One region of the Paenibacillus sp. Y5S-9 genome, then DNA from elsewhere that is predicted to be linked to it. Evidence: riboswitches for the same ligand, from Rfam matches in the RefSeq annotation. Region 1 holds a riboswitch; the other holds the start of a gene.
What was found. Region 1 has a riboswitch for thiamine pyrophosphate ahead of V6669_RS02320 (ABC transporter substrate-binding protein). Riboswitches for the same ligand answer to the same signal wherever they lie in the genome.
Positions count from the first base shown of each region.

Region 1 (5,081 bases):
GCGTTATTCAGCTTGCCTTCCTCGGCTTCAATGGAAGTAACGAGACTGAGATTGAGTTAATTCAAGGATACAGCGACAAGCTGCCTTCCGAAGGTACGGTGCACCATTTTGCGATCCACGTGGATGATCTTGATTCTGAGTACAAACGTATCCAAGCCACCGAAGCCGAATTTATCGATGGAGAGATTATCACACTGCCTAACGGTTACCGCTACTTCTTCATCTATGGACCTGAAAAGGAATGGATTGAGTTCTTCCAGCGCTAAGAATTGGAGTTGATTTCATGAACATTTTAATTACGGGCGCAGCCGGGAAAATTGGACGTGATTTGTCCCAATACTTGTCAGAAGCATATCACCTGCGACTAACGGATTTGAATACCGACAGACTGCAAACGTATCAAGAAACCCGTCATGAGATCATGACACTGGATGTGACAGACCCCGAAGCCTGTCAGCATGCATGCGAAGGCATGGATGTGGTTGTACATCTGGCGGGAGACCCTTCCCCGCATGCCGGATTCTATGAATCGTTGTTGGATATCAATATCAAAGGTACATTTAATGTATTCCGTGCAGCTAAAGACCAAGGTGTACGAAGAGTCATTCTTGCAAGCAGTGCACAGACGATTGAGGGGTATCCCATTGATGCTCAAGTCTATCCGGACATGCCAACACGCCCACGGAATTTGTACGGGGTTAGCAAATGTTTTGGAGAATCACTCGCTTCCTATTTTGCGTATACCGAGGGTTTACAAAGTGTTGCGATACGTATAGGTGCATATGATGATTTTCAACCAGACGGACCCGTGCTGGAGGCAAGGGATATGAGCGCGTATATTAGTCCGGCTGACTTGTGTGATTTGATGTTCAAAGCAATTACAACTACTGATCTGGAACCCTTCACCATACTGCATGGGATCTCGAATAATCGGTTTAAACGATTGAATCTGGAAACCACTCAGAAACAGGTAGGTTATGAGCCCAAATCCGATGCTTTTGCACTCAGTCAGATTGCCTTATATGATTCCCCACGATAATTATTGAAAATAACACATCCAAACAGACTGTTATACATATGTATAACGGTCTGTTTGATAAGTTCATACGTGTCCCCATCCAGTTCCTGACTGGACACGTTCCACCGGCTGGCCTATAATTACACCTAGTAATGCCCGTAACTTCATAGTTTCCCAGGGGAGTCGGAATTGGCCGGCTGAGAGTGTATCCCACCAAGATACTAACCCTTAGACCTGATCTGGATCATGCCAGCGTAGGAATCGGAGTATATCGAAATGGCACAGCCCTATGGCTGAACGCCACCTCTCTAACGCCTGCACGCGTCCCGGATTACGGGACGCTTTTTTTGTTACTATCAGAAAGTATAAGTTTGGAAGCATCACCTTTCTGATATTGCATGAAAAACTGCCGCTAAACGCGGTCTGGCTTCCTTGAATGACATCGATGGACGTTTTATTTTCGTTCAAAAATAACGTCATCCAGATCTCAACTGGTATAAATCTGTCGATTTATGCAAGATGATTGGATATGAAGCCAAGGAGTACCCCGTGCCAATCGGCCGGACATACCGAAGGAGAGAATCACAGATGAAATGGCGTAAAACGATAGGATTGTTGCTCTTATGCGTGCTTATGGTGACTGTAGCCGCATGTGGCGGCAAAGAAGCTGCCCCGGCAGAACAGAACAGCAACACAAATAAGGAAAGCAGCAACGAAGGTGACACTGCCGCCTTAAAGGATATTAAAGTGGTGCTCGACTGGACACCAAATACGAATCATACCGGCCTGTATGCGGCTGTAGATCAAGGTTTTTACAAGGCCGAAGGCTTAAACGTAGAGATTGTTCAACCAGGTGCCGGTGGCGCGGATACGATGGTTGCCTCCAATGAAGTACCGTTTGGCGTAAGTTATCAGGAGAGTGTAACTCAAGCCCGCACACAGGGTGTTCCTCTCGTCTCCATCGCAGCAGTTATTCAGCATAATACATCCGGGTTCGCTGCTCCGGCGGATCGGAATATCAAATCACCGAAGGATTTTGAAGGTAAAACCTATGGCGGTTGGGGTTCCCCAGTCGAAGAAGCCGTGATGCAATCCATTATGGAAGGCGACGGAGCAGATGTATCCAAAGTGAAAAACATTAACATGGGTGACGCTGACTTTTTCACCGCAGTGAAACGGGACATTGATTTCGCATGGATTTTCTACGCTTGGACGGGGATTGAAGCCGAACTTCGCGGGGAACCAATCGACATGTTATATGTGAAGGATTATTCAGAAGCATTGGATTATTACACACCTGTCCTTGTAACAAACGAGCAGACGATCCAAAACGACCCTGAGCTGGTGAAAGCATTCCTGAAAGCCACCTCCGAAGGGTATCAATATGCGATTGATCATCCCGAAGACGCGGCGAACATTCTGATCAAGGCTGTACCGGATCTGGACAAGGAATTGGTCCTGGCAAGCCAGAAGTGGCTTAGTCCCAAGTACACAGATGACGCCACGCGCTGGGGTGAGCAAAAACAGGAAGTGTGGCAGAACTACACCGACTGGATGTTTAGCAAAAAACTGCTCGATGAACAGATCGATGTAAGCAAAGCATATACAAACGAGTTTTTACCCCAATAAAAATTGCTTAAGTTTAACTTTTTTACACAAGAACGAAGAGTGCAGAACCCATCTGAAGAAACAAAGTGTTCGCCTTTATCCCCGGATTTCCCCATTGAAAATGGATTCAAGAAATCTGGGGATAACAGCGATCAGAAGAGGGTACTGCAATCGGAGTGATAAGTGTAAACCTGGTTCAATTCATGCAATTTATCACGAAAGGAGCCGTGATCTCTCATGGCAAGCACACTACTTAGCATTCAGGTTATTCCCAAAACGCCAAATGGCGAGAATTCTTATCCTTACGTAGATCGCGCCATTGAAGTTATTCAGCAATCCGGCCTGAAATATCAGGTGAACGCGCTCGACACCACGATGGAGGGAGAACTGGAGGAACTGCTCGAGGTTGTCCGTAAAATGCACGAGGTACTTGTGGAGGCTGGCAGCCCAAGCATCATCTCCCAGATCAAAATCGCCCATAGCCCTGCTGGCTTCAGCATGGATACCCTGACGGAGAAGTATCGCTAATGCATGCCTATTTCAAAAATGTATGGCCGCCCATTGTGGCGGTTATTCTCTTTATAGCGATATGGCAGGGAGCCGTCTCCCTCTTCCATATTGAGAAATGGATGCTACCTGCACCATCCGACATCGCCCGCGAAGCGGCAACCCAGGCCGAGCGGCTTGGCATGCACGCTTCCGCAACCATTCAGTTAACGCTGATCGGATTCGCGGCTGGCACCGCGGTTGGTTTATTAATTGCGATGGTGCTGCATTTGGTCCCTTTTCTCAAGTCAGCCCTGTATCCTTTACTTATTCTTAGTCAAAATATCCCAACCATCGCGCTCGCACCGCTTCTGTTAATCTGGTTCGGATTCGGGCTGTTGCCCAAGCTGATTACGATCATCCTGGTATGTTTCTTCCCCGTTGCAGTGGCGGCCATGGATGGCTTGACCCGTACTGACGCGGCGATGATGAACTATATGCGCATGGCTGGTGCGAAACGTCATCAGATCTTCTGGAAGCTGGAGCTCCCCCATGCGCTGCCATCCGTGTTCTCCGGTGTCAAAATCGCTGCTACCTATAGCGTGATGGGTGCCATCATCGCCGAATGGATTGGTGCAGACAAGGGTATTGGTTATTATATGATGCTGCAAAAGTCGGCTTATCGTACGGACCGCCTATTCGTGGCGATCATGATTATTGTCGCGCTCAGCTTGCTGCTCTTCCTGTTCATTGCCCTGCTGGAGAAGCTACTCGTGCGCTGGCGGCCACAGAAGCGATAATAAAGAAGTAATCTGTATATTAGGAAGTGATGACCATATGAATCGGCAACAGGACGAACAAGTCCAGCCTGGACGAGGAGCAAGTGTAGTGGAGCCAACGCACGGTGAAAAGTTAAACTCGGCTACGCCTGATCGACCTGCCAATACGACTCCTACTCCGGTTCCACCTGCACTGGACGTTGTTCATGTTCATGCATCATTCCGTGAACGGCGGAGCAGGTTACCGGTTCTGAACGGCCTGTCCCTGACTGTGGAGCAAGGCGAGTTTGTCGCAATCGTTGGACCATCCGGCTGTGGTAAAAGCACCCTATTCCATATCATTGGCGGTCTGCTGAAGCCACAGGAAGGGCAAGTGCTCATGAACGGTCATGATGTGACGGGCCAACGGGGCAAGATCAGTTATATGCCACAACAGCCCGCCCTTTTCCCGTGGCGTACCATTGAAGACAATGTACTGCTTGCTGGTGAAGTAGCTTCGAGTGCTCCCCCTCGGGCTGAAGCACTTGCAGAAGCTCGTAAGTGGTTAAGCAGCGTGGGTCTTGCCGGGTTTGAGCAAGCATACCCTCATATGCTGTCTGGCGGAATGCAGCAGCGTGCTGCATTTTTGCGTGCCCTGCTCAGTCCGCAGGAACTCATGCTGCTGGACGAACCTTTCAGCGCGCTGGATGCACTGACACGTAGCGACATGCAACGCTGGCTGCTCGATATCTGGGAACAGAACCGCCGCTCGGTGCTGTTCATCACCCATAATATCGAAGAAGCACTGCTGCTTGCGGATCGGGTCTATGTGTTATCCAACCGACCTGCAACAGTGTTGCACGAGGTACATGTTCCTTTTGATCGCCCAAGACGAGAAGAAATTACGGAGGAATCCGCTTTTCTGGAGCGTAAACGGCAGATTTCACAGTGGATGAGAGAAGAACAGCAGAAAGCCCGCCTATCTTGATAGCGCGGGTTTTTAAGTTATTATTTTCCTTTAATGGGTGATCCACTACAAGGAATTCTGCGTAACATAGTTAGAATATAAATGAACACAAGGAGGAATTCCCTCGTGCATTCTCAAGCTTTTGCACCATTAATTGATGCTCATATTCACTTCGATCAGTATACCCCTGACGAACAACGCGAGATGCTGCTATCTTTCCCGTCTCAGCAGGTCGAAGCCGTCA
Region 1 is NZ_CP145887.1:485,517-490,597, reverse strand. Features, by position in the region: gene V6669_RS02330 (VOC family protein) at 1-266, shown strand, start outside; gene V6669_RS02325 (NAD(P)-dependent oxidoreductase) at 284-1,039, shown strand; TPP riboswitch at 1,185-1,297, shown strand; gene V6669_RS02320 (ABC transporter substrate-binding protein) at 1,607-2,647, shown strand; gene V6669_RS02315 (thiamine-binding protein) at 2,864-3,154, shown strand; gene V6669_RS02310 (ABC transporter permease) at 3,154-3,912, shown strand; gene V6669_RS02305 (ABC transporter ATP-binding protein) at 3,950-4,858, shown strand; gene V6669_RS02300 (TatD family hydrolase) at 4,940-5,081, shown strand, end outside.

Region 2 (5,081 bases), 3.2 Mb from region 1:
AGTTCTAACTTGCCGAAATACTTTTCCATAGGTAACATAGGTTTTATGATATCCTCCTTAACATATTTGAATAGATATTACCTATAATATGTTCCAGACTTTTTCTAATACCTGGCCCTTAATCGTCTTTTTCTACGTGTTTTTGAAAATGTCCAAGGAACAAAAAACCAATGCGAACGACAAAATGTCGGTACGCATTGGTTTTATTAAATTTCAGGCTATCCGTCTACTTCAATGTCCGATCTTTTGCTGATCGCTGAACTCATCTTGATTATCTGTTCGCTTTACGTAAGTCACTTATTTTCCATCCTGAGACTGATTACTCTCTGCAGCTTCACGACCGCGACCTCCCATGCCTCCTCGAGTATTATTTTCAGCCAGTTTGGACAGGTCAACCGAAGAAGCATCAATCAGTGAATCCGAGTCCTCTTTTTGTTTCTCGGTCGTGGAAGGGATATCTCCGTCCAGTTGCCCTTGTATACTTTCTGCACGCAGAGAGCCAAGTTTGGTCAATTCTGTAACAGCTTCCTCGTACTTATCATACGTAATAAAAGCTGTAGGGTCTTGCTTCACATATTCCGAGATCATGTTGTTCAGGCTTTGCATTTTTTCTTCAAATTTGCCGTCTGCGAAGTATCCATCTACGATCTCCTGCAAATATTCATGATACTTGGCCTTATACTCCGGAACCTCAAGGAGCTTTCCTAAAATTGGACGTTCATCCAGGCTGACCCCTGATACCGGGGTATCAATTGCCAGATTCACGACATCGGATGCAGAGCCAGCTTGAAATCCACCGAAGGCCATGTTGTAGTCCCAGGGCAACATGCTGATCTGTCCATCGTTTTCATACAGATAATAGTTATGTCCCATGTTGGACGTGTAACTGTCCATATTGACAACGACCGTGTGGGCCGCAAAATATCTCAGAACTTCGTCCACATCCACATATTTCTCCAGTTCGGTACCTGTGCTCAAGTTTTTGAGCGATTCAATGACACGCTGATAATCTTCCTCTGTTGTTTTGGTCTCAGCATTGTCGAAGATGGCGGAGTAACTGGATGATTTGTCATCGGTATACACCAATGAAACACCATTGCCGCTTCCATCCATACCACCTGGACCACGGTTACCCTTAATCCCTGCTTCCGGTAGTGTATTCGCTCCATCTTCCCCTGTCCCGCTGTTCATATTCGGCGGACTTGCACCATCCGGTGGCGCCATACCTTCAGTAGGAGGCTGCATATCTCCATACCCTTGTGCAAAAGGATTGCCATCTGGCCCTCCCATTCCTCCTGCCCCCATGTTGTCATCATTGTTCGGCTTGTAAAGTTCACCCTCATCATTCTTGGCTCGGGCGAGATATCCGCTGTCAATGTCTTCAACAGCCAGGTACAAACCCCAAGTATCTCCATTTACACTAATATTGGAGAATGCGAATAAAGGTGCATCTACGCCAATATAACTCATGATGTCATAACTCAAGTATTCCTTCATATAACTATTGTCGCTAATCATGTTGTTCACAACGAGCTTGTCCAACCCCATCCAAGTTTGATCCTTAACATACTCATCAAATTTGATTTTGAAACTATATCGATCCGTTGTATCATCGCTAGCGACTTGTCGAAGGCTGGAGTTACCCTTTGGACGAATTCCGACGTTTTCAATCGTTGTTCCGTTAATCGTAATATTAGCTGAGATGTACTGCTCCTCATTTGCATTATCCAGCATCTCTTTCCATGCCGCTTCATCCACATCAATCGAAATGGACATAACCTCATTTTTGTTGATTTGATCGGCATACCCTACTGTCTGCGCAGTATTCTCCGTTTTACTCTGATTATCCGTATTCGTTTGTTCTGTTTCAGTCGAATTACTTTCCGAGTCCACACTTCCTTGATTAGTCGAGCTGCATGCCGTCAGCATTGCAGTACATAACACCGCTACACCGATAAATTTAGGCCATTTGTATATACTCATTGCCATCACCTCATGATTGTTGTTAAATCTTTTTATATGTAATCATCATAGATGGCAATTCTTAAATGAATCTGAATGAGTGGCGTCATATGGTACTCTCTAATTGAATGAACGACCAGTGAACTTAAGGCTCCAGCCTCCATGACATCTCCCAAAAATCAAGCTCAAAGCGACTGCACATCACGAAAATATCTTCCATTCGTTGGTACGTTTCCTCGCTACAGCCTTCTAATAGCTTATCCGTTAACGCCACAAGGGATTGATTGTTGCTGTTGTATTCAGAGGAAGCATATCCTGTGATCCACTCTCCGTAAAAAGGATGATCAGCTGCACCTGGCTTTTGGGAAAGAACTTGACCGATCTCTGCATAGCTCCACGAGCAGGCCAGAATCGATACAAGTACTTCTGCTATACCGCCCGCATGGGAAACTGAGAGCATATAGTTTGTATAGGCTGCATTTTTCAGTGCAGGTTTTACCTGAAAAACATCATCCTCTGTAATTCCTAATCGCTCCATATAAGAACGATGAATTTTCATTTCACCATTCAGGATGTTATCTACGTTTTTACTAAAAAACTGCATCAATTTGGGGTCGTGCGACTTGACGATACCTAGTGCAAATACGCGGGCATAATCATACAGGTACAAGTAGTCTTGCAGCAAATAATAACGAAATTGTTCAACCTGTAAAGAACCATCCCCGATCCCTTTAACAAAGGGATGCTCAAGACATTCCTTCCACACAGGCTGTGCTGCCTGATATAGTCGCTCTGAAATAGTCAACGTGTGTTCCTCCAATTCATAATGTATGTATTTAAAAACAAAAAAACGAAACATCCATAGGATGTTTCGCAGACAAATACACTAAAACAAGGGGTACGCATGAGCTACCCAAGTACAGCGTTTCATCGTTGCATCCCTACGTTGGCATGATCCAAATCAGGTAAGGTCGGTTTAACACCCTCTCAGCCGGTTAAGGCTCCCTCGCAAACGGTTGTATGTAGTTGATTACTTTCTTGTTCCCATAAAAGAAAAAATAACATCCATTTAGTATATCAAGGGCTGTTAAATATAGTCAAGGCAGTTTGTATCCCACCTCATCAGCTTGAGTGACGTATGTAAACGATGAAAACCATCATAACAATGGTTGAGTTTTATCCACTGTTATGATGGTTTCTACTCTTACAATTACTGCCGATGGATTAATGCCCGAGTTTGTTCTTTCCGACAAAAGTGAGTATTCCGTACTGGGAAGTGTTTCTCCAGCTCTCATTGGTCGTATCATTCCACTTGGCTACGTTCTGTTTACCTCCGCCCTGGTTGTCGTTAATTTGAAGCTCGAAACCGAGGACATTTCCAGCCTTTGGCGTCAGTGAATTCAACTGGATTCTGGCTTCTACGAGGTATCCTTTATTCGTTTTCTTCACAGCGCTTACAAGACGTCCGGGTGAGGCACTGCCTGCAAAGGTTGCCACATTGTCTGCACTGATTCTGAACTGGGCATCATCATATTGAAAATACGGTGTGCGCTGGTGATTCTCGTCCAGGAAAATCTCAACCGAATCCTGATCCCATGGGTTGATACTATCTGTGATGATGTTTGGATCAGTGACATCGATTAGCAGATATAGATACTCACCTGACCACATTGCGCGAGCCACTGCCTCTGCACCTTCGGTCTGATTCAACCGTTTTACCTCAAATGGAACAGCCTTATTCCATAGGGCGTCTTTCTTCCCATCAATCTGAACAATTCCCTGCACAGCTTGTGCAGATTGGGGCATAGGTGCAAGTTGAATCACGCCGTATTTGCTTGTATCTTGTTCCTGAGATTGTGTTCGATCATTCCAGTACAGTGGATTATAAGGTTGTGTCCCACTTGCAGCGCCATCAGTCACACGGATATCCAAACCAACTTCATATCCTGAACCGACTTGTATACCACCCCATGGAATGTACAATTCAACCTGATATCCGGCTTTTGTCTCGCGTACACGATATGAACGCTGCTCCGCGCCCTCAGCTTTGCCCGACCGCTTAATGATTACGTGTCGGTCATCTGCTTCATAGGAAGTGGTCTTGCCATTATTGAGATCAACAAAGATGTCTACTTTGTCATTCACATCTGCATTCGCATCCTGAACATCCACAAGGATATACAAGTTACTTTGATCCCATAAGGTGCGGAAACTGGCTGATCCCGAAGAGTCACCCTTCAGTGGAGTAGACACCGCTTTGTTCCAGAGCGGATTTTGTGACTGTTTTTTGATATCCGGTTTACCCGAAAGTGAGACGGCTCTCTGTGTCAACACAGGCAAGCTGGATTCATCCACAAGTCCCCAGTATGCTTTTTTGGCCTTCAGGGCTGAATCAAACAGCATAGCCTGGTTGTTGTAAGACTTCTCATCTTGGAGTCCCCATAAGGTAACTGAAGAAATGTGATCTTTGTGTTTTTGGTACAAATCCAACAATTCCTTATATCGATACGCCTGTTTCACCGCAACTTCATCCGACATCTCTTCACCAAATGGAATTCCGCTATCCACATCCAGTTCCGTGATCTGAATATCCAATCCAAGTTCGACGAACATGTTGATCGTTTTTTCAATTTCGTCGATGGGCGGGGATTCCAGATTATAGTGGGATTGCAAACCCACTCCATCGATGAGTCCCTTCTCTTTCAGTCGTTTGACCAACTGATACATATGCTCTCTTTTCTCAGGGACTTCCGTGAAGTATTCGTTGTAGTATAATTTGGCATCCGGATCGGCTGCACGAGCAAATTCATAAGTTTTCTCAATGTAATCCGGACCGATTAGTTCATAAAAGGGACTTTTACGTAAACCGTTGGCATCACCATTGCTATCCGCAATCGCCTCGTTTACCACATCCCAGGCATAGATCTTACCTTTGTATCGGGTCATGACGGTTTCAACGTAATCCTGAATCCGGGCAAGCAGTAATTCTCGACTCGCAGGGTTACCCTGAGGATCCTTGAACATCCACTCTGCAGCATCAATATGCCACAACAACGCATGTGCGCGTACGCCCATACCATGCTCCTCAGCGAACTGAACATATTGATCGGCTGCCTCGA
Region 2 is NZ_CP145887.1:3,698,424-3,703,504, reverse strand. Features, by position in the region: gene V6669_RS16295 (L-dopachrome tautomerase-related protein) at 1-47, opposite strand, end outside; gene V6669_RS16290 (CotH kinase family protein) at 298-1,983, opposite strand; gene tenA (thiaminase II) at 2,108-2,767, opposite strand; TPP riboswitch at 2,883-2,980, opposite strand; gene V6669_RS16280 (endo-1,4-beta-xylanase) at 3,187-5,081, opposite strand, start outside.
Region 2: another riboswitch for thiamine pyrophosphate. It lies ahead of tenA (thiaminase II); the one in region 1 lies ahead of V6669_RS02320 (ABC transporter substrate-binding protein).